3 regions of the Pectobacterium carotovorum genome follow, and region 1 is predicted to be linked to each of the others. Evidence: riboswitches for the same ligand, from Rfam matches in the RefSeq annotation. Region 1 holds a riboswitch; each other region holds the start of a gene.

Region 1 (7,504 bases):
GCTGCCGATGGCAACCAGTCAGGATCATAAACGCGTTGGGGATAAAGATACGGGCCCAAATACTGGCGGAATGGGTGCTTATTCTCCAGCCCCGGTCGTGACTGATGAAATCCACCAGCGAGTGATGGATCAGGTAATTTGGCCAACCGTAAACGGCATGGCCGCAGAGGGAAATACCTACGTCGGTTTCCTGTATGCGGGCCTGATGATTTCTGCCGATGGTCAGCCAAAAGTGATCGAATTCAACTGCCGCTTTGGCGATCCAGAAACACAGCCAATTATGCTGCGTCTGCGTTCCGATCTGGTGGAACTGTGTCTGGCAGCCTGTGACGGCACGCTAGACCAGAAAGATTCCGTTTGGGATGAACGTCCGTCTCTGGGCGTGGTATTGGCCGCAGGCGGCTACCCGGCTGACTACAACACGGGTGATGTGATTTCCGGTTTACCGCAGCAGGATACCGAAGATGGTAAGGTCTTCCATGCTGGTACTAAGCTGAACGGTATTAATGTTGTTACCAACGGCGGCCGTGTACTGTGCGTCACCGCACTGGGCAATACCGTCGCTGAAGCGCAGCAGCGCGCTTACGAAATCGCAGCGGGTATTCAGTGGCAAGGGGTATTCTGTCGAAAAGACATCGGCTATCGAGCCATTGAGCGCGAGCAAGCCTGATAGGCGATCTGATAACGATTGTCTGATAAATACTGAAGCCCGGAGAAATCCGGGTTTTTTATAGCTAATAGCTATTTGGGTTCCCACTGGCAAACATCATCTTCCACCACCAGCAATAACTGCGTCCCTTCCGGTGCTTCCAGCCACGCGACATTTAGCGGGCGCGTTGCATGCACTTTCTGCTCCGCGATCCATTCACGCGAATCATTGTCAAAATCAGGGCGAACTACCGTACCGTCACAAGACTGAACCTGCCCTTCCAGCCATTTCCCTTGTTTTAGCGTCACCTTGCCTGCACGCAGTACATCGCTCAACTCCAGCATGCGCTTAGCATCAAACTGGTAGAGCGCGACATCATCATCAGAAACCGATTCACGCCTTTCGGCAAGTTGCCGTTGCATAAAGCTGACGGTTCCATCTTCTGCAAAGCGCAAGCGCATATCTTCTTTTTGCGCGCCGAGCTGATTACGCTGTATCTCACTCAGCTTATCCTGCTGGAACGTATAGCGAGTCACCACCAGGCCGTTGCCCTGAAGCGGGTTGAACACGGTGGTCAGCGCCGTCGTATTCTGCGCATCGTCTTTACGCCACAAACGCACGATACCGCGATCGGCAACGTAACCGCTGGCGAAAAATTCCGGCGGTGCGGTGCGGCTACCACAGGCCACCACGGCAGTCAGCACGAGGCCTGCTCCACACAAACGTCGTAAAAGCAAAAGGGGCGAAAACGCCCCTCTGCTTAAACTTTTAACCGACATGGGCTTATTTAACAGCGTCTTTCAGAGCCTTGCCAGAAACAAACGCTGGCACGTTGGCAGCAGCAATTTTGATTTCTTTACCGGTTTGTGGGTTGCGGCCAGTGCGCTCATTACGATGGTTGACTTTAAACGTACCAAAACCAACTAATTGTACTGCATCACCTTCTTTCAGAGACTCGGTAATTGCCGCCAGAGTTGATTCCAGAGCTGCTTTAGCCTGTGCTTTTGACAGATCAGCTTTGTCCGCAATTACATCAATCAGTTGAGTCTTATTCATAAGTTATCCTTACAGTGTGTTTATCGCTTGCTAAGCATCGAGTGCGACGGATATGCCATCTCCCTTTTCAGGGTGTGGTAGCACTCTCCTGCATACACGCACCGACAGCCACTTTTTTTACGCCCCCCAAATGTAGACCAGACAGGGTGCGAATGTGAAGCCTTAAGACAGGCCATTTCAGGCCTTAAATCACGTTTTATCGCGTTATTGATGCAAATTTATCCCGATGTTACTACTTCCGGCCTCGCGCAGATCGGAACGGAGCCCTTTTATTAGCTCAATGTCGCGTTCTTCACAGGCCGCCAACAGGCGAAAAATCTCCCATTGGATGTCCCATTCTTCTTCAATTGCAGGCAAAACCTTTAGCTCATCGTCGGTCATTTCTTTGCCTGCCTGCGTCATTTCCAACATGGCAACCGTGCGGATAGACGTTTCGCTAATCGCTATCGCATGTTCGAGCGTTGCACCGCTTAAACGCGAATGAATCAGCTCGCCCAACGCGATACAGGCATCAATAGCCGGGTAGACGCCGTAAAGATCGTAATCTTCCGCAGCAGGAATCGCTTCTTCCAGCTTTTCCAACTGGCTATCGAAATTAACCTTCGCATCTTTAACAACCAGTGTTTCCCATACCAGATCGAGAATGCGGCGGTAAACCATCGCATCGCCGAACTCTGTTTGATGACAGAATTCGTGGTAGTTGGGATACATACGTTCACAAAGACATGCCATGAAAGTGACATGTTGCCAGCTTGCCAATTTTTCCAGACGTAAATGAATGGGGTTACGTAACATTTTTATGCTCATTAACAGCGACGGACGGCAGTGTACCTGAAATCACAGTGACGCCCTATGCCTGAATTCCTAAAGTTTTACGACAATACGTTAGCGGCTTGCTGCCGTTGCCAACGCACAAATGCGGGACGATTCGATGCAACAGCATCAGCCCAGCGGGTCGGCTCCGGTAAACGGTAGCCGCGCATGCAACGTTGCACCCAGTGTAATGCACTGTCCTGACCCACTCGATGCCCCGTCGCCACAAACAGCGGATTACAGCGCGCTTTGCTACGCCATACCCAGCCAATCTGTTCGCCTTTATCCAGTAACGGCTGCTGACTGCCGACGCTCTCCGCCAACGGTTCAAATCGGCCACACAGCCGACTTTTTGCCACGCCAATCGTCGGAACATCAACCAGCAGGCCAAAATGGCTGGCAACGCCGAGGCGTCGAGGGTGAGAAATCCCATGCCCATCGACAAACAGCAGATCGGGTTTCTGTTCAAGCAATGCCCACGCGGCAAGCAGCCCAGGGCATTCGCGAAATGAAAGAAAACCGGGGATATAGGGCATCGTCGTGCTGATACGCGCAATCTTGTATTCTACCAGTTCCAACGAAGGATAGCGCATTACCGCAATCGCAGCGCGAGTGACCGAGCCTTCTTGCTCAAAGCCAACATCTGCACCCGCGATAAACGCGGGCTGCTCAAAAGGTAAATCGTCGTGCCGAATCACATCAGAAGCGCGGGCCAGTTGCTCAGCCCGCAGCTGTTGTGTATCAATCACATCACCTCCTGTGAATCATGCGTGATAAGGGCGAGACAACCGATGGACAGCCTCAACAAACACGCCGGCATGCTCCGGCGGCACGTCCTGATGAATGCCATGCCCCAGATTGAAAACATGCCCGTTGCCTTGTCCAAACTCTGCGAGGATCGACGCCACTTCCTGCTCGATCCGTGCCGGATCGGCATACAACATCGACGGATCCATATTTCCCTGTAGCGCCACTTTATCGCCCACGCGGCGGCGAGCGTCGGCAATATCGCTCGTCCAGTCCAGACCCAGCGCGTCGCAGCCCGTCTCTGCCATTGCCTCCAGCCACTGGCCTCCACCTTTGGTAAAGAGTGTCACTGGCACACGGCGGCCTTCGTTTTCACGCAGTAAACCATCAACAATCTTATGCATGTACCGCAGGGAGAATTCTTTGTAGTCACGTCCGCTCAGCGCGCCGCCCCAGGTATCGAATACCATCACTGCCTGCGCGCCAGCGCGAATTTGCGCGTTGAGATAAAGAATGACGCTATCAGCCAGCTTATCCAGCAGCAGGTGTAACGTTTTAGGCTCAGCGAACATCATTTTCTTGATGACGGTAAATGCTTTGCTGCTACCGCCTTCAACCATATAGGTCGCCAGCGTCCACGGGCTGCCCGAGAAACCGATCAACGGCACTTCACCGGCGAGGTTTTTACGGATCGTCCGCACTGCGTTCATCACATAACCGAGTTCCTGCTCAGGATCGGGAATCGGCAGGTTAACTACATCGGCATGAGACGTGATGGGAGAGTGAAAGCGTGGGCCTTCCCCTGCTTCAAAATAGAGCCCTAAGCCCATGGCGTCAGGAATAGTCAGGATATCGGAGAACAGGATCGCCGCATCCAGCGCATAGCGTCGTAAAGGTTGTAACGTGACTTCGCAAGCCAGTTCTGCGTTTTTACACAGTGACATAAAATCACCCGCCTGCGCGCGCGTTGCCTTATATTCCGGCAAATAACGCCCCGCCTGACGCATCATCCATACCGGGGTGACATCAACGGGTTGGCGCAATAACGCCCGCAAGTAGCGATCGTTTTTCAGATCAGTCATGTTCTTTTCCTTTCAACCTCACGGCGGTTCGACACCGGATAGATGTGATGAAACGGATGCGTTATAAAACGAACGCTTTATAAAACGAATACGCTATGACGCGAGTACGTTGTGTACGCGAGTCATTCATGGCGCAAATAGTACCACGTCAGCCTTCGTTCTCGTGATAAGCGCGACACAACACCACCGTATCCTCGATAAGCCGACGCGCCACAGTGCCCGGCGGGGGCAACTGCGGGAGTTGGTCAAAGCGGAACCAGCCCGCGTCACGCAGCTCTTTCGGGTCGTGCTTGATTTCTCCCCCCGCATACTCAGCCATAAACGCCATCATCAACGAATGCGGGAAGGGCCAGGGCTGCGAACTCACGTAGCGCAGGTTTTTTATCTGGATTTGGCTCTCTTCCATCACCTCGCGCACAACTGTCTGTTCCAGCGTTTCGCCCACTTCCACAAACCCGGCCAGCACGGTGTACATGTTTCCGCGATGCCGGTTGTGCTGCGCCAGCAAGATTTCCTCGCCACGGCGAATCGCGACAATGATGCAGGGCGCAATCTGCGGATAATAACGCTCTTTGCAGTGGTGACATAAGCACGCCAGTTCCGTTTTACTCCGCACCATTTCATGACCGCAGTAACCGCAAAAACGATGAGAACGATAGAACTCAGCCAGCTGTACGCCTCGCCCCGCCAGTTGGAATAAGCCCACGTCCTGATCGAGCAGTTGGCGAACCGATGCCATATCGGAATCCCGGCCCTGACACACCAGCCAGACAGGCTGTTCTTGCCATTCGCCGATTTGGCGAGCCGTTTTCCCCTGCAAAGACCATTTCGTCGCCGTTCCACACGGTAATTCTCCCTGGGGTAGCCAGATTTGTACCGCATCGCTAACCACCCACCAGCCGGTCTCATCACCTTTTAGCGTCTGTTCCATATCTTTTTATTGCTCCACTGCCACTTCACTGGCATTTTACATTCAGAGTGATTACATAAGTTTTATAACTGGGATTTCAGTTATTTCTTACCGTTCACGGAGTCAACAATGCTAAACCAGCTACAAAGTCTGACTGAATACGTTGGTGGCAATAATGCGTTAATCGACCAATGGCTACAAGCGCGTAAGCAGCTTCTGGTGGCTTACTATCATCTGGTTGGCATCAAGCCGAACAAGGAAGCGCTTTCTCTTCTGGATGAAGAAGCATTGGATAATTTTTGCCAGAACCTGGTGGATTACCTTTCTACTGGCCACTTTCATTTATACGAAAAGATGCTGCATGAAGCAGCGACACACAGCGAACAGCTCTTAGCCCTTTCCACTCAGCTCGACCTCGCCCTGCAAAACAACACGCAGCAAATCATGGCGTTTTACGATAACCATCTGGCGACGGCTATCGACCATGATAACTGCCTCGAATTTCAGCAGGCACTTTCCAGCGTCGGTGAAGCTCTGGAAGAGCGTTTTACGTTAGAAGACAACATGATCCGTCTGGTTTACGACAACTAGCGGTCATTTAGCGTTATTTAAGAACATCGCTATACGCTGCACAGGCAAAACCGGCATGCTTTGACATCCGTGTTTTGCCGACATACAGTGTAGGGGTTTTATTGGCCCGTTTAAGAAACGGGCATATCTTGTCGGAGTGCCTAGCGTGCTCGTGTTTTGTTTTACGAAATCAATCGTTTTACGAAACCTATGAGCGCACAGGCTGAGACCGTTAATTCGGGATCCGCGGAACCTGATCGGGTTAATACCTGCGAAGGGAACAAGAGTAATGCACCTCATTGAGCCCAAGGCTGCGTATTCCTACATACCTGCTCTGATGCCCAATACCCTTATTACTCCCTCCGGGCTCCAGACAAGCAATCTTCCCTTTACGTCTTACAGGAACTTGCTATGTCTACAGAACCATTGTCTACAAAACCACAGCTATCTACAGCATCCAAATCGGGTCGCCGCGAGCAGCGTGCCGCTGCCCAGCAATTTATCGATACCTTGCAGGGAACGGCTTTCCCTAATTCCAGCCGTATCTACCTTGCAGGTTCACGCGACGATATTCGCGTGCCAATGCGAGAAATTCAGCTCAGCCCGACGCTACTCGGCGGCGGCAAAGACAATCCTCAATACGAACCCAATGAACCGATCCCGGTTTACGATACGTCAGGGCCTTATGGCGACCCCGTCGCCCAACCCGATGTCCGCGTTGGGTTAGCGAAGCTGCGCGCCAGCTGGATTGCCGAACGTCACGACACCGAAGCGCTATCCGGCGTCAGTTCCGATTTCACCCAGCAGCGTCTGGCAGATGCAGGACTGGATCATCTGCGTTTCGAACACTTGCCACGGCCGCTACGTGCCAAAGCAGGCAAACGCGTCACCCAACTCCACTATGCGCGGCAGGGCATCGTTACCCCAGAAATGGAATTTATCGCCATTCGTGAAAATATGGGGCGCGAGCGCATTCGCACTGACGTGCTGCGCCAGCAGCATCCGGGCCAGAGTTTTGGCGCCCTTCTGCCGGAAAACATCACGCCGGAATTTGTCCGTCAGGAAGTGGCCGCCGGGCGCGCCATTATTCCTTCCAACATCAACCACCCAGAATCAGAACCAATGATTATCGGCCGCAATTTTCTGGTGAAGGTTAACGCCAATATCGGCAATTCCGCCGTGACGTCCTCCATCGAAGAAGAGGTGGAAAAGCTGGTCTGGTCTACCCGTTGGGGCGCGGATACGGTGATGGACCTCTCAACCGGCCGCTATATTCATGAAACCCGCGAGTGGATTCTGCGTAACAGTCCCGTGCCGATCGGAACCGTACCGATCTATCAGGCGCTGGAAAAAGTGAACGGCGTGGCGGAAAATCTGAACTGGGAAATGTTCCGCGACACGCTGCTGGAGCAGGCAGAACAGGGCGTGGACTACTTTACCATCCACGCTGGCGTGTTGTTACGCTATGTGCCGATGACGGCTAAACGCCTGACCGGCATCGTCTCACGCGGCGGTTCCATTATGGCGAAGTGGTGCCTGTCGCATCACAAAGAGAGCTTCCTGTACGAGCACTTCCGCGAAATCTGTGAAATCTGTGCCGCCTATGATGTCGCGCTGTCGCTAGGGGACGGCTTACGCCCCGGCTCCATTCAGGACGCCAACGACGAAGCCCAATTT
Region 2 (7,504 bases), on a different contig from region 1:
TTCTCCTATTCCCGTTTCAGGCGATTACTGTTTGCCAGGTACAGCGTCACGACCAGCAGCAGAATCGCCGCGGAATAAATCAGCGTATCCGATGGGCTTTTGTGATCAACAATAATCAGGCGAATGATGGCCGTAATGCCGATGTAGATAAAATAGCGCAGCGGGAAGTGATAGCCGGACTGGAAATACTTCACGATCAGCGCAATGAACTCAAAATACAGGAAATAAATCACAATGCCTTCTATCAGCTGATAGGAGGAATCTTTCTCGTTGGAGATCAACAGCACCTTCGCCAGATGGAACGTTTCCTTGACTAAAAAAATCACCAGAATAGTCGCCAGCACCAGCAGGCCGATATTGAGTATCGTCTGAAGCGCCTTGGCAGCCATCGCGCTGCGAGCAGAACCTGCCATATGTTATCCCCACACCCTATTTCACATTAACACCAAGAATTCACAGCAAAGTAACCGGATGCCCCCACACTGTCACGCCGAAATGCGCTTAATTTATCCCGTCATACTTCAAGTTGCATGTGTGTTGGCTTTCCTCGCTCACCCCAGTCACTTACTTATGTAAGCTCCTGGGGATTCGCTGTGTCGCCGCCTTCCTGCAACTCGAATTATTTAGGGCACAGTTTGAAATTACTGGCAAAGATGTCACGCAAAGTACAAGTCAATTTACTTATGGCTTTACCACCAGCGATGGAAATGGTGAACGGGGCCGATGCCGTGCCCGACCTCCAGCGTGTCGGCCTGTTGTAATGCCTGCTGTAAGTAGTCCTTCGCGGCGTAGACCGTCTCACTCCAGCTATCGTGGCGCGGTCGCAGCGCCGCCAGTGCAGCAGATAACGTGCAGCCGGTGCCGTGCGTATGACGGGTATTCACGCGCGGGGAGCTAAAGCGCTGCGGTTCAGCCTGTCGACTGAACAGCCAATCCGGACTTTCCGCTTCGCTGAGGTGACCACCTTTCATCAATACCGCCTGACAGCCCATCGCCAGCAGCGCTTCCCCCTGCTCACGCATTTCCCGTTCGTTGGTGGCCGGTGACGTATTCAGCAGCGCCGCAGCCTCGGGCAAGTTGGGCGTAATCAGGGACACCAGCGGCAGCAGTTCACGACGGATCGATTCCACCGCCTCCGGAGCAAGTAGCGGATCGCCACTTTTCGCCAGCATCACGGTGTCCAGCACCACAAAAGGCACCGCGTAGTGGCGCAGGCGCTCGGCAACCGCGTCAACAATATCGGTCTGCGCCAGCATCCCAATCTTGGCGCTGTCGATACGCACATCGCTCAATACGGAATCCAGTTGCGCCGCGACAAAATCCGGTTCAATCCGGTAAACGGACTGCACGCCGCGCGTATTTTGCGCCACCAGCGCGGTAATGACCGAGGTGCCGTAAGCGCCCAGCGCAGAAAAGGCTTTTAAATCCGCCTGAATACCCGCACCGCCGCTCGGATCGGTGCCCGCAATCGTCAACGCATTGATACGCTTCATGCCAGATCCTCCGCGCGCAGGGTATAGAGTCGATCGAGAAAGTTGGGTATAAAACTGCCTGTGCCTTGCGACACCGAAGCCGCCTGCTGCCCTGACAGCGACATGACATAGCACGCTGCCGCCACGTGCGATAAACGATCCCCCTCTAAAGAACAGAAACCCGCGACCACCGCCGACAGCGCACAGCCCGTACCGACCACGCGCGTCATCATGCTATCGCCACCAGTCACTGCAATATCACGTACGCCGTCCGTGACATAATCCACCACGCCCGTCACCGCAACAATCGTCCCAACCTGCCGCGCCAGTTCGCGTGCAGCAGGAAGCGCTGCCAGCGAGTCATCGGCGCTATCCACGCCTCTCCCCTGTGCGGCTAAGCCCGCCAACGCCATAATTTCAGACGCATTGCCGCGAATCGCCGCCGGCTTCCACGCCAGCAGTTCACGACAGAATTCACTCCGAAAGCGCAAACCACCGACCGCAACCGGATCGAGCACCCACGGCGTCCCCACCTGATGTGCGCGGTTTACCGCCGCTCGCATCGCCTCGGCGCGCGAGCGCTCCAGCGTCCCGACATTAATCAGCAGCGCATCGGCTACCGCGCTGAACTGCGCAGCTTCTTCGGGATCGACCACCATCGCAGGCGACGCATTCAGCGCCAGCAGCACGTTAGCAGTAAAAGATTGCACCACATCGTTGGTCAAACAGTGCACCAGCGGCGAGGCGGAACGGAATTGGGTCAGTGAGGTTGCTGCCTGAGCGGCAAAAAAGTCGGCGGGTCGCGTGTTCATAAGTCTCCCAACCGGCGTGGAAGAAGGCGGCAACCGGTGGGCATACCGTGACTTCCCTACGCTGGCATTATCCAGATCAGGTGGTACGGGTATTTCTCAGCCTTCACAAAGAAGGGCACCCCGAGTCATGTAGATTGTTTCTCTTTAATTTTTGCCAGATTAGGGGAAGTGGCTTGATGATGCAAGCTCGCCTCTATCTCAGGCTATCAGTTCTTCGCACTGTATCCATTAGCACACCAAAGAAACGAAAAAAGAAGCCATTTAGCTTCCTTTGTATTATCCACATCCACCAGTCGACGAGTATCCTCTCTCAGCCAAGTTTACTGTGCCACTAAATCAGACTTTCCGATTTATAAATGTGGTCTGCCCAACAGCCACAAAACTACAACACTTGTTATAATATAGTCATATCCAAATGGTAGCTAACATCGAGTATTGTATATCTAAAATAACACATTAATATTTACAACCATTAAAAACAAAATGAATGATATTATTTTATTGGGATTTCAAAATAAAAAAGCGGTCAAAATCGAAAGTCTTGCATTACTTCACATCGATTAACAAAAGCATCCAGATATCACTTTAAAAATCAACATCGACATTAATATCATATAAAAATGCTCACTGATATTTATTTCACACTCCACCCCAAAAATCAAAATGAATAAATAATTTTAAAAACCTCCACATGGAACATAAAAACAAAATCATCATGCATATTTTTTATAATCGTACACACAGAGTAAACGTCTATAATCAGTCCCTTTTTTATCTGGCATTGAGCGTAAAACCATCTCTACTTCATCAAGTTCAATCATATCATTCCACGCAGACCATATAATGGCATTGATTTTATTTGTACGTGTAATCGATTCATCGAAATATATCTTACTTAAGCTATCATGCTCAGTCTGAACAGAAACCGATAGGCCAACAAGGTACTCGTCAATTTTTCTTATTTGCTGGGATTTAAGAATTTCACATTTATCAAGTTCAGCAAAAATGAGGCAAAAGCCATAGATCGGAAACCATTGTGTGGACGCTATATTAATTTTATCAATGAGCCTCAACAATTGATGGTTGGATTCATCAATAATATCAAAGTAATCCGTCATAAAATTCGATGAATTTTTGTGTTCATATTTTATAGAGTTACTTGAACCAATAACTAATATTTTATCACTATTATTGAGAGAATCTATGTCTTCAGTAATATTTACTTTGATACTTGTACCATCATCATGCACACCAGAGTATATATCCTTAACAATACTTTGAACCTTTCGTATATCCATCGCAGACACAGGTAAATTCAGATTTGATAAAGAACGATAAATCTCAATAAAATCATCCGTTTTTATCTTATTTATTCTGATTGTCGAAAAACCTTCCAAGTCAATATCATGTTCACTTATATCATGAGAATCAGAATCTTTTTCAAACTCAACCAAAAGAAAATTATTTCTAATTTTTTGAGCGGCTAAAGAGTTAGGCTCTACATAGGTGAAAATGGTTTTAAGTAAACTCTTAATATTATCATCACCAATCCCGTAACCCATAAATATAATCGGATTATGGATGAATATTGAGAGCAACTGAGCACGAATTAACTCATATTTATTATCAAAGTGAGAATAATCGTCTTCAGTAATAATGACCTTAGAAGGATCTTTATTACAACCATGTATTTTATATACTGAGCCATAGGGATTACTTAATAATATATCATTCCCTACTAACGGTTCAAAACTGAATACATCCTCTACAAGACAATCATAATTAGTAGTTATAACGGAACCTATATTTTTTCTAATTTTCTTTAACTCTGCTAATTCCTCCCGTTTTTCATCTCTATAATTCAACTCCCCAACCAACCTTGAGATATAAATTTTAAATCGACTAAGATTATTTTCATGTTCCATCTCAGCATAAAAAAAATCATTTATTTCTTTGAATTTACCATTACGATCTTCGCCAAGAGCTTGATTGAAAGCCTTTTCTAATTTTGTAGCAATTAGAGCATAATTATATTTACCATCAACTTGGCATTCAGCTTTAATATCTAAGTAAAACTCATTATTCCCTTTCAGTTCAAAAGCTATATGCTTTAACAATCCATCCCAAGTATGTGAATTGTTAAGATACCTCAAACTGACGCCTGCCCCTATAAAAAGAACAGGATGGTTACGATACTGACCTATAAACTCCCGAATATTCATGTCATCCCCCCGACAGGTAAGTCATAACATTCTATCTTTACTGTAAGGTAAATCAATCATATAGAGTCATAATAGTTATATCTGGCTCAGTCAGTACTCTTAGTTAGTCGCCACGGATAGCCCATGCACTTCTGAGTCATTGATAATATTGATGTTCATATTCCGCCAGTGACATAATGTTCACTCGAGCCATACTGGCACATACTCTTATAAAAATTTCGGTGTAATCAAAAATATCGCTGTGAACTTCTTCACGCGTTCCGTAGATCTGTTTCGTTATCCACTTACACTTTAGCAGTAGAAAGCCTTTACTTATTCACCCTTCATCAACCGCCAGACCTGGTTTACTACACACTGTTGTCCGATGTCACTCGGATCGAGATAGACCTTACAGTAGCAATAACGCAAGCTGACTGGTGCCATTGTGAATGCGGCAGTTGAGGCTCCCACTCGGCTGGATCAAGCACTCGGTAAAGCAAGCCATCGCCCTCCGACACAAAATGAAAAACCACAGGCACGTTGTGACATAGAGAAAAATGCCATAACCCTTTAGACTGGTTAATCAAACCCATACTGAGGAGATTGTGATGACGATGATAAAGAGTTATGCCGCACCGGAAGCGGGCGCAGCGCTGGAGTTGTATGAGTTTGATGCAGGTGAGCTGCAGGCGGAAGACGTTGAAGTTGTGGTTGATTACTGCGGCGTGTGCCATTCCGATCTCTCGATGATCGATAACGAATGGGGCATATCGAGCTATCCGCTGGTTGCTGGGCATGAAGTGATTGGCCGTGTGCACGCGCTGGGCGACGCGGCGAAGAACAAAGGATTAAAGATTGGTCAACGTGTCGGCATTGGCTGGACGGCACGCAGCTGTGGGCACTGCGATGCCTGTATCAGCGGCAGCCAAACCAACTGTCAGCAAGGCAGCGTGCCGACGATCCTGAATAAAGGCGGTTTTGCCGATAAGATCCGAGCGAACTGGCAGTGGGCTATCCCACTTCCTGATTCCATTGATATCGAATCTGCGGGTCCGTTGCTGTGCGGCGGCATCACCGTGTTCAAACCGCTGTTAATGCATCATGTCACCGCGACCAGCCGCGTCGGCGTGATCGGCATCGGCGGCCTGGGACATATCGCGATTAAGCTCCTGCACGCGATGGGCTGTGAAGTCACGGCGTTCAGCTCGAACCCAGCCAAAGAGCAAGAAGTGCTGGCGATGGGTGCCGATAAGGTCGTCAACAGCCGCGATCCGCAGGCGCTGACCGCACTGGCAGGCCAGTTCGATCTCATCATCAACACCGTGAGCGTCGATCTGGAATGGCAGCCCTACTTCAACGCGCTCGCCTATAACGGGAAGTTCCATACCGTCGGCGCGGTGATGAAGCCATTCAGCGTACCGGCCTTCACGCTCATCGCGGGCGACCGCAGCGTTTCCGGTTCTTCTACCGGCTCACCGCATGAACTGCGTTCTCTGATGAAGCTCGCTTCGCGTGCCAACGTGAAGCCGCAGACGGAACTGTTCCCGATGTCAAAAATCAATGATGCCATCCAGCACGTACGCGACGGCAAAGCCCGCTACCGCGTCGTACTGAAAACGGATTTTTAATCGGTAAAGACGCCTGAGCAATCGGGCGTCTGCTTTTTGCACATCAGCTCAGCCAACGTCATTCTCTGGGGTATACCGCTCGGCACTACGATGCTAAATGTATTCAATGGGTTTCATGATAGGATTGAAAGGTGATGCAAGAGGAGATCCGCAATGCCTTTTAAAGAATATGACCACGATTTTATTGATAGAAATAAGAAAGCCTCCTCGTCTGTAAGGCTCGCCCTGTTATTGTCTGCGTCGATCATTATATTCAATCTTTTATTCTTCAAGCACCGTGACTTTCAGGAGCAGTTGCATAATAACCCTGGCTCTTATACCGACTCGATTGCGCTGGTTTTTCTTTTTTTTATCCTGTCCTGTACCAGTAAAATATCACTGAACCATACCTCCGCGTTATCCATTCGCCTCGGGCTGCACGTCTGGATATGCTCAGCCACGTTTGACTTTATGGATGAGTTTATCTATCAGCCCAGACTGGTTGGGTATTATGTTGAGGATTTGCTGAGAATTATTGGTATGTTTGGCGTCGGGTTTGGTGTCTATACCCTGATACAGCAAATCAATAATAAGTATGTCGAAGCCAGAATACAGTCATTCAGCGATGAACTCACACAGCTTCCTAATCGTCGGTTTTTTATTAACGAATTAAAAAAACTCGAAGCGAAAACACCCTATTTATTTATTATCGACATCGACAATTTCAAAGTCATTAACGATAAATATGGGCATACGAAAGGCGACGAAGTATTAAGCAAGTTCGGCCATATTCTTTCCCGTTTCGATAACAGTGAGATCGTCGCAACCCGAATAGGTGGCGAAGAGTTCGCGATTATTCTGTATGCAGGAACGCAGGATCGGGCAGAGAAGCTGGCAAGAGAAGTACTCAAAAATGCGAACAAAATCATTATCAAGAATATGCACCATCTTTCAGTCAGCATTGGGGCCGGTAAAAAACAGCCGCAGGAACCTACCGAACACTTTATGAAACGCGTGGATGTCGCACTTTACCAGGCCAAAAACACCGGTAAAGGCAAAGTGGAATGGGCTTTGGAGCCCAAAGAAAAACCTCAGGACCCCGCATAACCGCTCTCAATAACACGGCCGCACGGACGCGCCGCTCTGTTAATCATCATAAAAACTACTGAAAACGGCATTCCCTCGCCATTACTCGCTCACCAACCACCTATCATTTTGTAACAAAATTAAACACTTCCTGATTAATCAACTTTTCGGCCAGCGTGTACTCTTTTATAGGTAGAACAAAATACATTAACCCCACAACACATTCAGTAAAAGGAAGACGAATGAAAGCAGCCATCGTAACGAAGGATCATACCGTTGAGATTCAGGACAAAACACTGCGCCCACTCCAGCACGGAGAAGCCCTG
Region 3 (7,504 bases), on a different contig from region 1:
AACGTTCACCTATGAGCCCCCCGTACTACGTCACTTTGTTGCCCGCCTAAAACCGATGGAATAACCCGCTATCAGCATGCCCGACGCCTTTCTCTGCGGGCATGCTCCCTCTCCTGTCTTGCTCTGCCATTTTCTTTTGCGAAGCCGCACGCAGGCCCGTCACGCCATTCAATGCCCAGCGAAATAAGCGGGTATATTTCATTCTCGATCAACGCCATTGTTGACATCTGTCAACATTAAAACATACCATGATCCTATATCGCGATGAAAAAACACCCAAACAAGCATATTCAGGCAGCCATTGAATACGCATTAGCGCAGGGCTGGCATTTTTATCCCAGCAACGGGCATGCATTTGGCAGGCTTATCTGCGGCACGCCGGACCACAGTACCCATATGATGAGTATTTGGTCCACGCCATCAGTCCCGGAAAATCACGCAAAGCAAATCCGCCGCAACGTCGATAACTGCCTGACAATATTGAAACAATAGAAGATATATACGGCTTACCGAGGAATTTATGACAACATATCACTTTTCTCTCACGCTAGCGGGCGTTTCCGCAGATACGGCTGGGCTGGAAGATGCGCTTTTTGCCAGCGGCTGCGGCGACGCTCTGATCTGCTTCTATGGCAGCGCCGTCTATCTCGAATTTGATCGAGAAAGTCCCCGTTTTTCTACCGCGGTCATCAGCGCTATTCATGATATCGAGTCCGCAGGCATTCAGGCCAGAGTCCACTCCGTCGATGCAGCCTGGGTTGGGATCAGTGATATCGCGGCCTTGTCCGCGCTGTCGCGTCAGGCGATTGCGCTTCTCAAAGATGGAAAACGCGGTACGGGTGATTTCCCCTCTCCAGTCCAACGCTTGCGCGGTACATCGCCGCTGTGGGAATGGAGCGATGTCGCCGACTGGCTGGCCAAACAAAAAAAAATCCCACAAGAGTTAGCCGACAACGCCCGGGAGCTTGCCACGATTAATCTGGCCTTACAGATACGCAATGCACGCCAGCAGGACGAATTGGCACGTTATTGTGCACTGCTCAGCGAAGGCAAGCCGTTACGTGAACAAATCATTACTTGACCAACGCTGCTGATATCCTCTTGCCATACAAACTCTTCATAAGAAACCCAAAATGCCGCAATCACCCAAAATATGGCGGCAGGTAAGCACCATAAAAAAAGCCAGCGAAAAATTCGCTGGCTGGTGAAACATCACCATTACTCAGAATACATTGTTTTACTAAGAATAAATTGTTTACCCAGAATAAATTGTTTACTCAGAATAAATTGTTTCGCACCACCTAGAGCCAATGACGGTACTCGTCCTCAGGCATGTCTTTCAGGTGCCACTGCGTCGCCTGCTGCAATAATGCAATGCGCTGTTGGGTAGACATCCACCGAAACCACTTCGCTTTACAGGTCGATAAGTAGGTTTGATAGAACTGGTACAAACGGGAAATCGCCATAAGCCACCTCCTCTCTTTCCTTGTTGGAAAGTATCGACGTAATATAGGGAAAGATAAATTGATGACTTTAGCGCAGGGAGTTCCTCTTTTATGTCTTCCCCTCGATTGCAACAACAGTTCATCCGCCTGTGGCAACACTTTCAGGGGCAAACCACCGACACTACGCTGCAAGAGCTAACTGGGGTGTTGAATTGTTCCCGCCGCCATATCCGTTCACTGCTGAACGCGATGCAGCAGGAAGGCTGGCTCGTCTGGCAGGCCGAAGCCGGAAGGGGAAAACGCTCTCAGCTATCGTTTGTGTATACCGGATTAGCGCTACAGCAGCAGCGCGCCGAGGATCTGCTGGAACAGGATCGCATTGAGCAACTGGTGCAGTTGGTCGGTGATAAAGAAGCGGTACGCCAGATGTTACTTGCCCATCTTGGACGGAGTTTCCGGCAGGGAAAACATATTCTGCGTATTCTCTATTACCGCCCATTACGCAACCTGCAACCCGGTTCGGCGCTGCGCCGTTCAGAAATGCATATCGCGCGGCAAATTTTTAGCGGGCTGACCAATATAAATGAGGAAAATGGGGAACTGAAACCCGATCTTGCTCATCATTGGCAAATGCTGGCACCGCTGCACTGGCGCTTTTATCTGCGTCCGGCTATCCGCTTTCATCACGGTCGTGAACTGACGATGGACGACGTCATTGCCTCCCTCACGCGTCTCACCGCATGGCCGCAGTTTTCGCATCTTGAATCTGTCACGTCACCAATGCCGTTTGTGATTGATATCAGGCTGAGCAGCCCGGATAAGTGGCTGCCGTGGCTATTGGGCAGCGTGCACGCCATGATTTTGCCGCAGGAATGGCAAACGCTGCCGGATTTTTCCCAACACCCGATTGGTACTGGCCCTTACGCCGTGGTGCGTAATAACAGCAATCAACTGAAGATTCGCGCCTTCGATGATTATTTTGGCTACCGGGCGCTGATTGATGAGGTCAACATCTGGGTCCTCCCGGACGAACCGGAAGAAATGCCGGTCTCCGTCCAGTTTCAGTCCGACGATTCTCGCCATGAACAGCTGGAAAGCCGGATGGAAGAAGGCTGCTATTTCCTGCTGTTCGATAAGCGTTCACCGCTGGCCAAACGCCCGGAGATCCGCCGTTGGCTCTGGCAGGTCTTTAACCCGATTTCGCTACTCAGCCACGCTGATGACAGCCACCAGCGTGACTGGTCCCCCGCTTACAGTCTGCTGCCACGCTGGCATCATCACCATCCAGACGAACGCCAGCCTATTCCCGCAGGGCTGGCGCAGGTTACGCTGACTTTTTATCATGAACACCCTGAATACCGGATATTAAGCGAGATCATGCGCACGCTGCTGGCACAGCACGGCGTCACACTGCGTGTCCAGACGGTCAGCTACGAAGACTGGTATCAGGGTAACGCCGAGAGCGATATCTGGTTTAGCAGCGTGAACTGCTATTTGCCGCTCGAATTCTCTCTGTTCGCGATGCTCTACGAACTCCCACTGGTGCAGCACTGTCTGGATGACGATCTGCACGCGGATGCACAGCAGTGGCGTAATCATTCGCTGCCGATGGCGGAATGGTGTGAAAAGTTGATTGCCAGCGGTCAACTGCACCCTCTGCTGCACCACTGGCTGCAACTTCAGGGGCAGCGCAGTATGCGCGGCGTCAGGATGAATATGCTGGGCTGGTTTGATTTTAAATCCGCCTGGTTTGCACCGCCGGAACGCTGACTGTCTCTGAAAAAGTGCGGGGCCAAGTGAATCGCGCCGCACTCTTCTGTCTATTTTTGCACATGCATCCGTAAAAAATGCTCGACATCAACCGTCTCGTAACCGGTACGTTCATTGAACGTACCGGATTTGTCCCACCACATTCCCTCTCCCAAAGCAAACGCTGCCCGATAGCGCGCCATTACGTCATCTGGAGCAACCTTCAAATCCGTACGCAGTTTGTCCAGAGTCCACACGTCCTTCTTAAACACTTTCCCCGTCACACGTTCAACGACATCGGCAAGTTGCCCGTATGAGATCGTGTCACCTGCCACGTAGACAACCTCATTAGCCAATCGGGGTTCAGCCAGCAAAATTTCCGTAGTGAGCCAGCCAATGTCCTCGGGGATCGTCACTGTCACTTTGGTATCCCAACTTCCCAAGGCGTGAAGGGTTTCACGTTCCAGATCCACCACGTCAAAAGCAGGCTCAAACAGGAAGCTCGTGAACATGCCGGTCGAAACGATCACCCATTCGGTACTCAGTTGGCTGCGTAGCAGCTGCCTTACGTCGTACTGTTCATCGAAAACCGGATGGCCACTGTTCCGACCAACGACATCGTAGTCAACACCGAACTGCCAAGGGAAATAGCGCGCAACGTTAGCAGCCAACACCGCTCTGGTTATTTTCAACTGAGTGCCCGGCCCTGCCACAAATCCCGAACAATTCAATACCGTCTTATAATTCCTGAAAAGCTCTGTCAGGGCGTGTTCATCAGAAACCAGGTCGAATCCCACAACGTCAATCCCTAGCGCACGGAGTTCGGTCAGTCTTGCCCTATCATGCACCGATGGATCGTTAATTGTGTCTGGCGAGACGAGTGCCGTAACCGACAACTGCGAGGCTCGGGCACGCGGTGCGAGAGCACGCAATACCGCCATACCAAGCTGTCCTGCGCCAAGCACAAGAATATCTTTCAACTCTGTTCCGCTGTCATTCATCTCTTAATTCCTTAAAAATTTCAAATTATCTCTATCAAAGGGAGTGGTAAGCATCCCCGCGCATGTCGTGTTTCAACCTGTCTCTGTTTTTTCCACACAGTTTGAAACGTGGGAAAATCCGAATAACGGGTGTTATGTTATACAAAAATGCGCGCATGATAAGATTCAGCCACATCACTTAATAATTTGATTTTTTCAAACAATTAAGTGATATGGTCGCCTTATCAACGAGCACAACGTTTCATCGCAAAATAGGAAGACATCATCGAATGGATCGATTTCAAGCTATGGAAATATTCATCCGTGTAGTCGATGCGGGTAGTTTCAAAAAAGCGGCAGAAACAATGCATGTTCTGCCATCCACCGTCACGCGCAGTATCAAGGAACTTGAATCACACCTTGGGGCGCGGCTGCTCAACCGCACGACGCGAGCACTCAGTATTACGGATGTTGGCCTGCGCTATTACGACAGTTGCAAAGCGATCTTGCGTGACGTGTACGAAGTGGAAAACATGACGGCACAGCAAAAGGAAGAAGTGCATGGGACGATCAGAATCGGGGCGACGCCTTCTCTGGTCAAAAACTTCCTTATTCCAGCACTGTCCGGCTTCTGTGAGCGCTATCCGGGAATAAAGTTGGACTTCCAGTTGGGTGATGCCACGGTGGATATCGTTCAGAATGGTATCGATTGCGTCATTAGAACCGGAGAACCACCGTTATCGCGCTTGGTCGCACGCCACCTCGGTACGTTCCATTGGTATATTTGCGCGTCTCCACGCTATCTTGAACAGCATGGACACCCAACAACGTTAGCGTCGCTCAACAAGCACGCCGCAGTAGGATATATCCACAGCCGGACAGGTCGTTCAACTCGCTGGGATTTTCACGATGGAACGCGCACCGTAGCGATTCCAATAGCAGCACAGATCAGCGTAAATGACACCGATGCCTATGTTACCGCGGGTGTAGCCGGTCTGGGGCTAATACGCATTGCCAGCTATATGGTGCGCCAGCAACTTGCTGATGGACATCTTGTCAGGCTACTTCCTGATATCGATGCCCCGCTTGAACCTATTTTCATTCTCTACCCACAAAGCCGCCACCTCTCGCCCGCGATCCGCGCCTTTATCGACTGGTGTACAGCGCTAATCGAACAAGAGTCAGCAAAATGGTGAATGACCACAAATAGGACACAAAAGCCGTCACGTTAAGCGAAATTGTGAGCGTATTGCTGTCACACCGCAGTATCTGAACGAGCATATAGGGCTAGTTTGATTTTAAATCCGCCTGGTTTGCACCGCCGGAACGCCGAGAGCCTTTCGCTGCGCGGCTTAACCCTTTACAATGTGCCGTTCTCAACGGGGTGCGGAAGATTTTTTCGCTGAGAAGATACCCGTCGAACCTGATCCGGTTAATACCGGCGAAGGGATTTGAGAGTGCTGCTCATTGCTGCCTCAAAGTCCTTTGCCACCCTATGATTCTCAGGAGTGCAAAGTGTTAAATCAATTACTACCGCGTTCAGCCACCGTGCTGAAAACCAGCCTGTCTTGCCTGCTACTGCTCTCAGCTTCGGCTTTCGCCAAACCTGCGTTGACCGTTTATACCTATGACTCATTCGCTTCCGAGTGGGGTCCGGGCCCTGTCATCAAGACCGCGTTTGAAAAAGAGTGCGAGTGCGAGCTGAACTTCGTCGCGCTGGAAGATGGTGCCTCGCTGCTGAACCGTCTGCGTATGGAAGGCAAGAACAGCAAAGCGGATATCATTCTGGGGCTGGACAACAACCTGTTGCAGGCGGCGGAACAAACCGGCCTGTTTGCACCGCACAATCAGGACACTCGTGCCGTCACAGTGCCGGGCGGCTGGAGCAATAAGACGTTCGTTCCTTATGACTACGGCTATTTCGCTTTTGTGTATAACAAAAACACGCTGAAGAACCCGCCGAAAAGCCTGCATGAGCTGGTGGACAGCAACGAACCGTGGAAAGTGATCTATCAGGATCCGCGCACCAGCACCCCGGGACTGGGTCTGCTGCTGTGGATGCAGAAAGTGTACGGCGATGATGCGCCGCAAGCCTGGCAGAAGCTGGCGAAGAAAACCGTTACCGTCACCAAAGGCTGGAGCGAAGCCTACGGTCTGTTCCTGAAAGGGGAAGCGGATCTGGTGCTGAGCTACACCACGTCGCCGGCCTACCACATCATTGAAGAGAAGAAAGACAACTACGCGGCAGCGACCTTCAGCGAAGGGCACTACCTGCAAATTGAAGTCGCCGGGCAGTTAGCTTCCAGCAAAAATCCCGAGCTGGCAAAACGTTTTATGCAGTTCATCCTGAGCCCAACCTTCCAGCAGGCGATCCCTACCACGAACTGGATGTACCCGGCGGTTAAAACTGACCTGCCTGCGGGCTTCGCAACGCTCGCGGTGCCGGAAAAAGCCATGCAGTTCAGCGCGCAGGAAGTCGCTGACCAAAGGACGCAGTGGATTCAGGCATGGCAACGCGCCGTCAGCCACTGATCGGCGGACGTCTGTGGCCGGGGCTACTGGCCACAACGCTGTTAATCTCCGTTGCCGCACTGGCTTTCGGTGCCTTGTGGCTACAGGCCCCCGAAAGCCAGTGGCGCACGCTATGGCATGACAGCTACCTCTGGCATGTCATTCGGTTTACCTTCTGGCAGGCCTTTCTCTCTGCGCTGTTTTCTACCATTCCGGCCATTTTTCTCGCCAGAGCGCTGTATCGACGACGCTTTCCCGGCTACCGCTGGCTGCTGCGCCTCTGCGCGATGACGCTGGTGCTGCCTGTACTGGTAGCCGTTTTTGGCCTGCTCAGCGTTTACGGTCGCCAGGGCTGGCTAGCCTCCGCGCTGGGCTGGTTTGGCCTGAAATACACGTTTTCACCCTATGGATTGCAGGGCATCCTGCTGGCGCATGTCTTCTTCAATCTGCCGCTGGCAACCCGATTGCTGTTGCAGTCGCTGGAGGGGATTGCTACCGAGCAACGCCAACTGGCTGCAAATCTGGGCATGAACAGCTGGCAACATTTCCGCCTGCTGGAATGGCCCGCCCTGCGCCGACAAATTTTACCCACTGGCGCGCTGATTTTTATGCTCTGCTTTGCCAGCTTCGCCACAGTGCTTTCGCTGGGCGGCGGCCCGCAGGCGACGACGATTGAGTTGGCTATCTATCAGGCATTAAGCTTTGATTACGATCCGGCGCGCGCAGCGCTGCTGGCGTTAATTCAGATGGTTTGCTGCCTTGGTTTGGTGCTGCTGAGCCAGCGGCTGGGGCGCATTCTGCCCGTCGGCAGCACACAGC

Evidence for each region. A riboswitch is a leader RNA that binds a small molecule or an ion and turns the genes downstream of it on or off. The one in region 1 is predicted to bind thiamine pyrophosphate.
Region 2: linked by a shared signal. The riboswitch ahead of thiM (hydroxyethylthiazole kinase) and the one ahead of thiC (phosphomethylpyrimidine synthase ThiC) in region 1 are both predicted to bind thiamine pyrophosphate.
Region 3: linked by a shared signal. The riboswitch ahead of thiB (thiamine ABC transporter substrate binding subunit) and the one ahead of thiC (phosphomethylpyrimidine synthase ThiC) in region 1 are both predicted to bind thiamine pyrophosphate.

What each region holds. Positions count from the first base shown of each region.
Region 1 is NZ_JAXAFK010000010.1:26,848-34,351, reverse strand. It holds gene purD (phosphoribosylamine--glycine ligase) at 1-670, shown strand, start outside; gene R9X49_RS23055 (DUF1481 domain-containing protein) at 742-1,428, opposite strand; gene hupA (nucleoid-associated protein HU-alpha) at 1,433-1,705, opposite strand; gene R9X49_RS23045 (YjaG family protein) at 1,910-2,500, opposite strand; gene nfi (deoxyribonuclease V) at 2,578-3,267, opposite strand; gene hemE (uroporphyrinogen decarboxylase) at 3,283-4,347, opposite strand; gene nudC (NAD(+) diphosphatase) at 4,496-5,278, opposite strand; gene rsd (sigma D regulator) at 5,387-5,848, shown strand; TPP riboswitch at 5,971-6,124, shown strand; gene thiC (phosphomethylpyrimidine synthase ThiC) at 6,239-7,504, shown strand, end outside.
Region 2 is NZ_JAXAFK010000001.1:2,590,637-2,598,140, forward strand. It holds gene psiE (phosphate-starvation-inducible protein PsiE) at 6-413, opposite strand; gene thiD (bifunctional hydroxymethylpyrimidine kinase/phosphomethylpyrimidine kinase) at 690-1,493, opposite strand; gene thiM (hydroxyethylthiazole kinase) at 1,490-2,284, opposite strand; TPP riboswitch at 2,321-2,417, opposite strand; gene R9X49_RS11625 (SIR2 family protein) at 2,998-4,506, opposite strand; gene ahr (NADPH-dependent aldehyde reductase Ahr) at 5,094-6,113, shown strand; gene R9X49_RS11635 (GGDEF domain-containing protein) at 6,267-7,199, shown strand; gene adhP (alcohol dehydrogenase AdhP) at 7,421-7,504, shown strand, end outside.
Region 3 is NZ_JAXAFK010000003.1:361,474-368,977, forward strand. It holds gene R9X49_RS16310 (hypothetical protein) at 47-202, opposite strand; gene R9X49_RS16315 (hypothetical protein) at 265-492, shown strand; gene R9X49_RS16320 (hypothetical protein) at 521-1,081, shown strand; gene sgrT (glucose uptake inhibitor SgrT) at 1,302-1,466, opposite strand; gene sgrR (HTH-type transcriptional regulator SgrR) at 1,557-3,215, shown strand; gene R9X49_RS16335 (aromatic alcohol reductase) at 3,266-4,195, opposite strand; gene R9X49_RS16340 (LysR family transcriptional regulator) at 4,465-5,370, shown strand; TPP riboswitch at 5,545-5,642, shown strand; gene thiB (thiamine ABC transporter substrate binding subunit) at 5,723-6,706, shown strand; gene thiP (thiamine/thiamine pyrophosphate ABC transporter permease ThiP) at 6,682-7,504, shown strand, end outside.